3 regions of the Devosia sp. A369 genome follow, and region 1 is predicted to be linked to each of the others. Evidence: predicted binding sites of a transcription regulator. Region 1 holds the regulator's gene; each other region holds the start of a gene.

Region 1 (3,271 bases):
CTGTGCCGGCTTTGCCATCAGTTGCGTGGGGCTCGGGCTGAGCCGCGATCCGCTGCTGAGCCATCTGGCGCTGCTGCCCGCGGGCGGCTGCTGGGTGCTGGCGATGTCGCTGTTCAATGTCTCGATCCAGCTGTCGTCGCCGCGCTGGGTGGTGGGGCGGGCTCTCTCGCTGTATCAGACCGCCACGTTCGGCGGCATGGCGATGGGTAGCTGGGTCTGGGGAGCCAGCGCGGATGGCTTCGGGCTGGGGGCCGCCCTGGTGATGGCGAGCCTGGTGCTGCTGGTGTGTGGGCTGGTCGGGTTCCGGCTGCCGCTGCCGGAGTTCAATTCGCGGGACCTCAACCCGCTCGACACCTTCAATGAGCCGGTCCTGAAACTCGATATGCGACCGCGCAGCGGGCCGATCATGGTGATGATCGATTATCGCATCGCCCAGGAAGACATTCCGCGCCTGCTCTCGCTGATGGCGGCGCGGCGCCGCATCCGTATCCGCGACGGGGCCAGGCAATGGGCGCTGCTGCGCGATCTTGAACATCCCGATATCTGGACCGAGTCCTATCACGTGCCGACCTGGATCGACTATGTGCGGCACAATCTGCGGCGCACCAAGGCGGATGCGGAGAATAGCGAGCAGCTGCGGGCGCTGCATCGGGGGACCGAGCCGCCGAAGGTGCATCGGCTGATCGAACGGCAGACGGTGCCGCTGAGCGATGATACGCCGTTAAGGGATATTCCGGAGGTTTGAGGGGGCACCCCTCAGACGTGTAGAGATTTGGCCCACCCACGATGTCACCCCGGCCTTGAGCCGGGGCCCAGCCTGAAATGGAACCGGTGGCTGGATCTCAGGATGGGTCCCGGCTCAAGGCCGGGATGACACCGCGTTTTGGGGTGGGATGGTGCTCACCCGTGGGTTTACGCCACCTGGGCGAAGCGTTCGTCGAAGGCGTAGCCGGCGCCGCGGACGGTGCGGATCGGGTCGGTGTCCTTGCCGCGATTGATGGCGCGGCGGAGGCGGCCGATATGCACGTCGACGGTGCGCTCATCAACATAGACGTCATTGCCCCAGACGCCATCGAGCAATTGTTCACGCGAATAGACGCGGCCGGGGTGGCGCATCAGATATTCGAGCAGGCGATATTCGGTGGGGCCGAGATGGACGTCGCGGCTGGCGCGGCGGACGCGGTGGGTGGTGCGGTCGAGTTCGAGATCACCAACCTTGAGCGCAGCAGTAACCAGATTGGGATTGGCGCGGCGCAACAGCGCGTGGATGCGGGCCATCAGTTCGGGGACCGAGAAGGGCTTGACCACATAGTCGTCGGCCCCGGTGGCGAGGCCCCGGACGCGCTCTTCTTCCTCGCCGCGGGCGGTGAGCATGATGATCGGCACGCGGGCGGTTTCCTCGCGGGCGCGGAAGCGTCGGCACAGTTCGATGCCGGAGATTTCGGGCAGCATCCAATCGAGCAGGATCAGGTCGGGCAGCTTGTCCTGGACCGCCTGCTGGGCCTCGTCGCCGGTTTCGGCGGTGACGACGGCAAAGCCTTCGGCTTCCAGATTATAGCGCAGCAGGATGGCGATATCGCCTTCGTCTTCGACAACGAGAATGGTGGCGGGCATGGGGGGCTCCCCTTGGGCCGGCGCGCCGGCGTTCGATTTGTATCTCCCTCCCCCTTGAGGGGAGGGCTGGGGAGGGGGTGGTTTGGCGGGTCACTGATGGACCCCCACCCCCGACCCCTCCCCTCAAGGGGGAGGGGAGGAAAGGCCGATCAGGCCTTGAGCTGGGTGCGTTGCAGTTCCTGGACTTCGCTGGTGAGCTGCTTGCCGGTCTGCAGGTAATAGGCGCGCTCGGCGATGTTGGTGGCGTGGTCGCCGATGCGTTCGAGGTTTTTGGCGCAGAACAGCAGATGGGTGCAGGGCGTGATGTTGCGCGGGTCTTCCATCATGTAGGTCAGCAGCTCACGGAACAAAGACGTGTGCATGGCATCGACCTCGTCGTCGCGGTTGCACACTTCGATGGCGGCGGCGGCGTCGCGGCTGGCATAGGCGTCCAGCGCATCCTTGATCTGGCGCAGCACCAAGGCCGTCATGTTCTTGACGCCGTTATAGAAGCTGGGCTGCAGATTGAGGCCTTCGAGCTTGAGCGAGCGGCGGGCCAACTGCTTGGCCATGTCGCCGACGCGTTCGAGGTCATTGGCGACGTGGATGGAAGTGATGATGGCGCGCAGGTCGGACGCCATGGGCTGGCGGCGGGCGATCATCGAGACGGCCATTTCGTCGATCTGGCGCTGCATGTCGTCAATGCGCTGATCGGCGATGATGGTGAGGTCGGCCAGCTCGCGGTCGAGCTTGAGCAGGGCCTTGGTGCCGTTCTCGATGGCGACTTCAACCTGGCCGCCCATCTCGGCGATGGATTGGGCCAGTTGCGTCAGCTCGTCGCTATAGGCGGTAACGATATGGTCGGTGCCAGTCGGGGACATGGGTAATTCCTCTTAGGGCGCGGGCGTTAGCCGATGCGGCCCATGATGTAATCCTGGGTCTGCTTGTTGACCGGATTGGTGAAGATGTCTTCGGTGACGCCTTCCTCGATCAGATTGCCCAGATGGAAGAACGCGGTCTTCTGGCTGACGCGGGCGGCCTGCTGCATCGAGTGGGTGACGATGACGATGGTGTAGTTTTCGCGCAGCTCGTCGATCAGCTCTTCGATGATGGCGGTGGCGATGGGGTCCAGGGCCGAGCAGGGCTCGTCCATCAGGATGACTTCGGGACCGACGGCAATGGCGCGGGCGATGCAGAGACGCTGCTGCTGGCCACCGGACAGACCGGTGCCGGGCTCGTTGAGGCGATCCTTGACCTCGTTGAACAGGCCCGCCTTGCGCAGCGAGTTGACGACGATTTCGTCGAGGTCGGTCTTGGAGCGGGCGAGGCCGTGGATTTTGGGGCCGTAGGCGACGTTTTCGTAGATCGACTTGGGGAAGGGATTGGGCTTCTGGAACACCATGCCGATGCGGGCGCGCAGTTCGACCACGTCGAGGCTGGGATCGTAAATGTCTTCGCCGTCGAGCTTGATGACGCCGCCGACCTTGGCGCCGTCAATGGTGTCGTTCATGCGGTTGATGCAGCGCAGGAAGGTGGACTTGCCGCAGCCGGAGGGGCCGATGAAGGAGGTGACGGCGCGGTCGGGAATGTCGATCGAAATGCCGAACAGGGCCTGCTTGGCACCGTAATGCACGGTGACGTCGCGGGCGGTGAGGCGGATCGGGCGGTCGAGGGCGTC
Region 2 (3,271 bases), on a different contig from region 1:
CCGACGACCCGACTGGCCCCTTGCGGTCCAACGCAGCAACGATGCCCATCGGTACCCCGATCACCACAGCCAGAAACAGGCCATAGCCAAACAGGCGCAGCGTATTGGGCAGGCGCTCGGCATAAATGGCGATCACCGGTCGACGTTCAGCCAGGCTCACCCCAAAGTCGCCGGTCACCAGGCCCTGAAGGTAGGTCCAGAACTGGACCCAGGCCGACTGGTCCAGCCCATAACGCGCGGCCAGCGCCGCCTGGATCGCCGGGTCAGATCCGGGTGGCAGCATCATCTCGACGGCATTGCCGGTGAGCCTAGTGGCGCAGAATACCGCCACGATGACCACGGCGATGGTGATGAAGCCGCCGACAGCCCGACGGGCAAGGAACTCAAGCATCTTCGCTGACCGCAGCGGCGGCCTCGGCCTGACGGAACGGAGCGTGCGGCGCCAACCAGGGCCGCGCACCGGAAGCCCGGAAGGGCACGCGGGCGTAGAATGGGTCCTGGCCATGCACCGTCAGGCTCAACTGGCCATCGGCGATCTCGAGCAGCGACCAGGCGGCGGCCGGCTCCGGCATGGTGGTAAAGCGCTCGCTCAGCGACTGCACGGTGATGTGCTGGATGCCGCGAACCGGCGTGATGGTGTTCCAATGGACATGCCCGGAAAGCCAGGCCGCGGCCCGGCCAGTCGCTTCCACGGCGGCGCGCACCGCGTCGTGGTCGGGATAGGTAGAGTAGCCCGGATTGCGTTCGAAATAGTAATTGCCGATCTGCGAATGCCCGGACAGCGGCACATGGGTGGCGATGATCGCCGGGCGCTCATCCTGCTCCAGCGCCGCCACCAGCCAATCGAGGTGAGCCGCACCGGTGGGCTGAAAGCCTGGCGGCACGAGGCGTACATCGGGTTGCCAGGCGATCAGGCGAAAATCGCCAAGATCAATGACCCGGCTCGCCATTGAGCAACCGAAGATGGCCTCGTTGTCGGCAATGCTCAGATTGGCAACGTCGTGGTTGCCCAGCAGATGGACGCGCGGTCCGGCGAACCGGGCCAGCCGAGCCACCACTTCGGTCATCGCGGCGGCATCGGCCTCGGGGCCGGTGTCGGAGATATGGTCGCCCAGATCGAGCACCAGATCAGCGCCCTGCCCTTCCGCCCAGGTCACGAAGTCACCGACCACCGCCAGGGCGTCCCAGCCCTCTTTCTTGGTATGCGACAGCGGGCCGTGATGGATGTCGGTGATGATTGCGATCTTCATGTCTGCCTCGCTGCTCGGCGGAGAATTGCCGTTTGGTGAGGCCAGCGATAACGGGCTTATGTGACAGTAAAATGAAACATGCTCATTTAATGATGTTTGACAAATTGAGGAAAACTCAACACCCTAAAGCGATCGACAAGGAGGCTGATTTGCAGCTTATGACGCGCGCCGCCGGCTATCTGGTGGACCTCGATGGAACCCTGATCAGCGGCAATCTGGTGCTGCCGGATGCGCGCTGGCTGCTGGCGCAGGCCGCCGACCGCTACATGCTGGTCTCCAACAATAGCGAGCACACGCCCGAACTGCTGTGCCGGCATTTGCGCCGCATGGGCCTGCCGGTGCAGCCCGATCGTATCGTGCTGGCCGGGACTTCGGCCATTGACCTGATTGCCCGCAACCAGCCGGGCGCAAGCCTGCTGCTGCTCGGTAGCCAGGCCTTGCGGAACTACGCCAAGCGGCAGGGACTGGATGTGGACGGCACAACCTATGATGTGGTGCTGGTGGCGCGCGACCGGCGCTTCAGCTATGCCCGACTGGCCCGCGCTGCCGAAGCCTTGGCCGGCGGCGCCACGCTCTATGTAGCGTGCCCCGATCGCAGTCACCCCGGCAGCCATGGCCAGCCAGTCCCCGAGGCTGGCGCTTTGGCCGCTGCCGTCATGGCCGCAGCCGGCGTGACCCGCCATATCTGTGTCGGCAAACCCGAACCGCTGCTGTTCGAGGCGGCGTGCCGGCGCCTCGGTATTGCGCCACGCGAGGCCATCATGATCGGCGATAATGCTGACACTGATGGCGAGGGTGCGCGGCGGCTGGGCATGGCGTTTGTGCAGGTGCGCAACGGCGATATCCGCTCCGGCTTCGACGTTCCGTTGAGAATAGCTGTCTAGGATCTGACCATGAGCCGAAACTCCGAACCATCGCTCAGCGGCGTGCTGGATCGCCTGGCGGCGCTGAAGTCCGGCCTGCCCCCCGCTGCAAGGCGCATCGCCGATTTCATCGAGGCCAACGCGCAGGATGTGGTGCATATGTCCGTCACTGAAGTGGCTGAGGGCGCCAATGTCAGCGAGGGCAGCGTGATTGGGCTGTGCCAACAATTGGGCGCCCGCGGCTTCCAGGAGGTCAAGCTGTCGCTGGCGCGCGATCTGGTCCAGCCCATCCAGTTCATCCATGAAGACCTGGCGCGGGGTGACTCGGCTGCGACCGTGATCGACAAAATTTTCCAGTCTGACATGCAGGCGCTCGACGACACCCGCAAAGCGCTCGACGCAGTTGCGCTTGAACGCGCCGTGCAGGCCATCCGTCAGGCAAAACGCGTGGAAGTTTTCGGCATCGGCAGCGCCGCCCCGATCGCCGAAGACGCCAATTATCGCCTGCTGCGCATCGGCATCAATTCACGGGCCGCCGTCGACAGTCACGTCCAGGCTATCACCGCGTCTCTCGCCGGCCCCGATGTTGCCGTGCTGACCATTTCCCACTCCGGCAGCACGGTCGAAACCCTCACCGCAACCCGGCTCGCCAAAGAGGCCGGCGCCACGACCATCGCCATCACCAATTTCGGCAAATCGCCGCTGCTGGCCCATAGCGATATCGTGCTGAACACCCTCGCCCGCGAAACCCAGTTCCGCACCGAGGCTATGACCAGCCGCATTGCCCAGTTGGCGATCATCGACACGCTGATCGCTTGCCTCGCCCTCACCGACTACGACCGCTCCGTCGCCACCATCAACAGCACCTTCGAAGTGCTCGCCAGCAAGCGGGTGTAGCGCTGCTATGATCGGCTATTGCATGGGTGTATGCTGATAGATGCGCAATGAACCCGATTGGGAGCACAGCAAATGTCAGTCACGCGCAACGACGACCATCCAGACGTCATCATGCTACCGCCGTTCATTCTGCTGATCGCGCTGGCCATCGCCATCGGCATGGAATTCACCGGCACGTTGCAGTTCCTGCCGCCAATGTCGGGGGCGAGTTGGGCGCTTTATCTGGGGGTGGTGCTCCTCGTTGTCGCACTCGCGCTTGGC
Region 3 (3,271 bases), on a different contig from region 1:
GACCCCGGCCGGCAAATACCTCGAAGAGCATCAGGTCGCGCCGCGCGATTTCAACTCATATGGCGCCCGTCGCGGCAATCATGAAGTGATGATGCGCGGCACCTTCGCCAATATCCGCATCAAGAACCAGATGCTGGATGGCGTCGAGGGTGGCTACACCCGCGGCCCCGATGGCTCGCAGATGGCCATCTATGATGCAGCCATGGCCTATCAGGCCGCCGGCACGCCGCTGGTGATCTTTGCCGGCAAGGAATATGGCACCGGCTCGTCGCGTGACTGGGCCGCCAAGGGCACCAATCTGCTCGGCGTCCGCGCCGTGATTGCCCAGTCCTTCGAGCGCATCCACCGCTCCAACCTGGTCGGCATGGGCGTCATCCCGCTGCAGTTCAAGGATGGCGAGAGCTGGCAGACGCTCGGCCTCGATGGCACTGAAACCATCGATATCGACGGCGTCACCGCGATCGCGCCGCGCGCCCAGGTCAATGTTCGCATCACCCGCGCCGATGGCACGGTGCTTAATGTCGAAACCCTCTGCCGCATCGATACCGCCAACGAGCTCGACTATTACAAGCATGGCGGCATCCTGCACTACGTGCTGCGCAGCCTCGTCGCCGCTTAAGGCTTCGGCTTATTCACTTTGCAAATGGCGGCCTCCGGGCCGCCATTTTTGTTTGGCGTGATCGCCAAAGCCGCCCCATCCCCAATGTCACCCCGAACGCGATCGGCACCTCTCCCTCGAGGGGGAGGTTGGGAGGGGGTGAGAGCCTCGATGTCCGGAGCAGCAACCCCAGTTCACTCTGACGGCAGAAACTCCGCCTCTCACCCTCTTTTGACTAGCGAGCTTCGCCGCCCCCGGCTTACAACACTGCTCATGACGATCAGACCCCTTTTCGGCACCCTCCTCGGCCTTGTCGCTTTCGCTGCCCTGGCCCATCCGGCCGGCGCCGACTCCACGCGGGCGCGACCCAAGGCGGTGGTGGAATTATTCACCAGCCAGGGCTGCGCCTCCTGCCCACCCGCCGACGCGCTGCTCACCATGCTGGCGGCCAGGGATGACGTGGTGGCGCTCGCCTATCACGTTGATTATTGGGACTATGTCGGCTGGGAGGACACCTTCGGCACCGCTGCCTATTCCGACCGCCAGCGGGCCTATGCCAAGAGCTGGGGCTCGTCGCGGATCTACACCCCGCAAATGGTGGTCAATGGCGCCAAGGCGGTGGTCGGCTCGCGCCGCAGCGAGGTGCATGGTGCGCTGGACGGGGCCAGCCTGCCGCTGGCCGTCGATATCGTCCGCGAGGGCGATATGCTCAAGATTTCCATTCCGCCCAATACCAGCCTCGACGACGCGGTGGTCTGGATGGTGACCTATCTCGACCGCGCCGACGTCAAGATCGACACCGGCGACAATGCCGGCAAGGCGATGGTCTATACCCAGGTGGTGACCGGACGGCAGGTTCTGGGCATGTGGGAAGGGGCCAGTGGCGCCCATCTCAAGCTACCTTTGCCCGAAGTGTTCAACGAGGTCAGCACCGGCATCGCCGTCATCGTGCAGCAGGAACGCCAGGGCCTGCCCGGCCCGATTCTGGGCGCCGCCAGCTTCGAGCGCTGACGCGACCAAAAAAATCCCGCTCCTGGGCACAGGAGCGGGGAGATTGGTCAACTAATTGGGAGGCTGGCACCCGGGCTTCTGGGTTTGGGGGCTCGGTCGGCCCAGATGCCAGCCACTGGAGGCAATGACCCATTGATGACGCTGCATTCGGGCATCCGCAGGGACAGAATGTGACCGAATTGGGGTATTTTGAGCCTATTGCCAACTCGGGCAATTGCCGTAATCATGACGGGGTGATGACAGGGAGCTAGGGCTGGCTTGCAAAGTCCGGCAAACGACAGCAAGGCAAAGCTGGCATTGGTGCATGTGGGAGACCCACAGCCCGCGCGCGGCATTCAGCCCATCGTCGCGTTCGATCGACGCGAATTGATGCAGATTCTGTCGGTCTATGGCAGCCATGTGATCCGCGGCGAGTGGCGCGATTACGCCATGGATTTCCTCAAGGACCGGGCGCTGTTTTCCATCTATGCCCGCGTCTCCGAGCGCCCGCTCTATGTGGTCGAGAAAAACCCCAAGCTGCGCAATCGCCAGGGCCAATATCTGGTCAGCAACCAGCAAGGCCTGATCCTGCGCCGCGGCCACGACCTGGCTCAAGTCCTCCGCGTGCTTGACCCTCATCTCGTCGTGGTGGGGTGAGGCTTCGCCTCGGGCTTTTCAACGCACTCGATGTCATCCCGGCCTTGAGCCGGGACCCATCCTGAGATGGTTCAGCCGGCGTAATCTGGAGATGGGCGAGATCGGGGATGGGAGGTCGCTCCCATTGGGCAGAGGAAACCGGCAGCTGCGTCTGCAACATTGGCGTACCTGAACCAACCTGCGAAAATCCCGGCATGATGGCGAGGCGGCTGTCTCACTAACTAACTATCCATCGAGGCAGCGCCTCGCCATCATCGCTCGAAACCCGCACACAGGCGGCGCTTTGGCACGCCGCTACAGCCCCAGCTGCAAATGCTCGATATCCAGCCAGCGGTCGAATTTGAACCCCACCGCCTCATAGCGCCCCACAGGCCGAAAGCCGAATTTCTCATGCAGGCGAATGGAATTCTGCGTGCCCGCCGTGATCACCGCAATCATCTGGCGAAACCCGAATGTTCGCGACTGGGCGATCAATTCGCTCAGCAGCGCACTGCCGAGCCCCCGGCCGGTAGCGTCGGGATGCAGGTAGATCGAATCCTCGCAGGTGAAGCGATAGGCCGGGCGCGGGCGATAGGTCGAGGCATAGGCATAGCCCAGCAGCCGGCCTGCGTTCTCGGCCACGATCAGCGGATGGCCGAGGGCAACGAGATGGCCGAATTTTTCCGCCATCGCCGATTCGCTGGGCGGTTCGGTGTCGAAGGTGACCGTGGAGCTGTCCACATAATGGCGGTAGAGCGCGGTGATGGCGGGCAAATCGGCCCAGGCAAACGGGCGGAGCAGATGGTCGGACACTTGGGTGTTCCAGACAAAGAAAAGGACCGCAGCTGTTGTAAGCTGCGGTCCAATTTGTCGTCCAATAAAATCGCCGCTTGGGCGCCGATGTTACTCGCGATTGCCGAACAGGCGGAGCAGCATCATGAACAGGTTGATGAAGTCGAGATAGAGGCTCAGCGCGCCCATGATGGCGCCCTTGGCCATCACGTCGGCGCCGTGGGCCTCGTTGTAGCCTTCCTTGATCTTCTGCGT

The links. The regulator PhoB, encoded in region 1, activates phosphate uptake and scavenging genes when phosphate is short. The targets are predictions, from matches to a motif close to TGTCATNNANCTGTCAT.
Region 2: a site for PhoB is predicted at 1,311-1,327, ahead of ACX3OZ_RS07900 (HAD-IIA family hydrolase). Genes of this name have one in related genera too.
Region 3: a site for PhoB is predicted at 1,835-1,851, ahead of ACX3OZ_RS13295 (DUF2794 domain-containing protein). Genes of this name have one in related genera too.

Annotation. Positions count from the first base shown of each region.
Region 1 covers NZ_JBTMWV010000016.1:40,724-43,994, forward strand. Annotated here, with positions in the region: gene ACX3OZ_RS16195 (MFS transporter) at 1-745, shown strand, start outside; gene phoB (phosphate regulon transcriptional regulator PhoB) at 913-1,614, opposite strand; gene phoU (phosphate signaling complex protein PhoU) at 1,764-2,474, opposite strand; gene pstB (phosphate ABC transporter ATP-binding protein PstB) at 2,501-3,271, opposite strand, start outside.
Region 2 covers NZ_JBTMWV010000004.1:264,401-267,671, reverse strand. Annotated here, with positions in the region: gene ACX3OZ_RS07910 (ABC transporter permease) at 1-391, opposite strand, end outside; gene ACX3OZ_RS07905 (metallophosphoesterase family protein) at 384-1,250, opposite strand; gene ACX3OZ_RS07900 (HAD-IIA family hydrolase) at 1,409-2,134, shown strand; gene ACX3OZ_RS07895 (MurR/RpiR family transcriptional regulator) at 2,144-3,010, shown strand; gene ACX3OZ_RS07890 (methyltransferase family protein) at 3,083-3,271, shown strand, end outside.
Region 3 covers NZ_JBTMWV010000009.1:126,098-129,368, forward strand. Annotated here, with positions in the region: gene acnA (aconitate hydratase AcnA) at 1-619, shown strand, start outside; gene ACX3OZ_RS13290 (DUF1223 domain-containing protein) at 872-1,609, shown strand; gene ACX3OZ_RS13295 (DUF2794 domain-containing protein) at 1,868-2,245, shown strand; gene ACX3OZ_RS13300 (GNAT family N-acetyltransferase) at 2,540-3,037, opposite strand; gene ACX3OZ_RS13305 (Bax inhibitor-1/YccA family protein) at 3,128-3,271, opposite strand, start outside.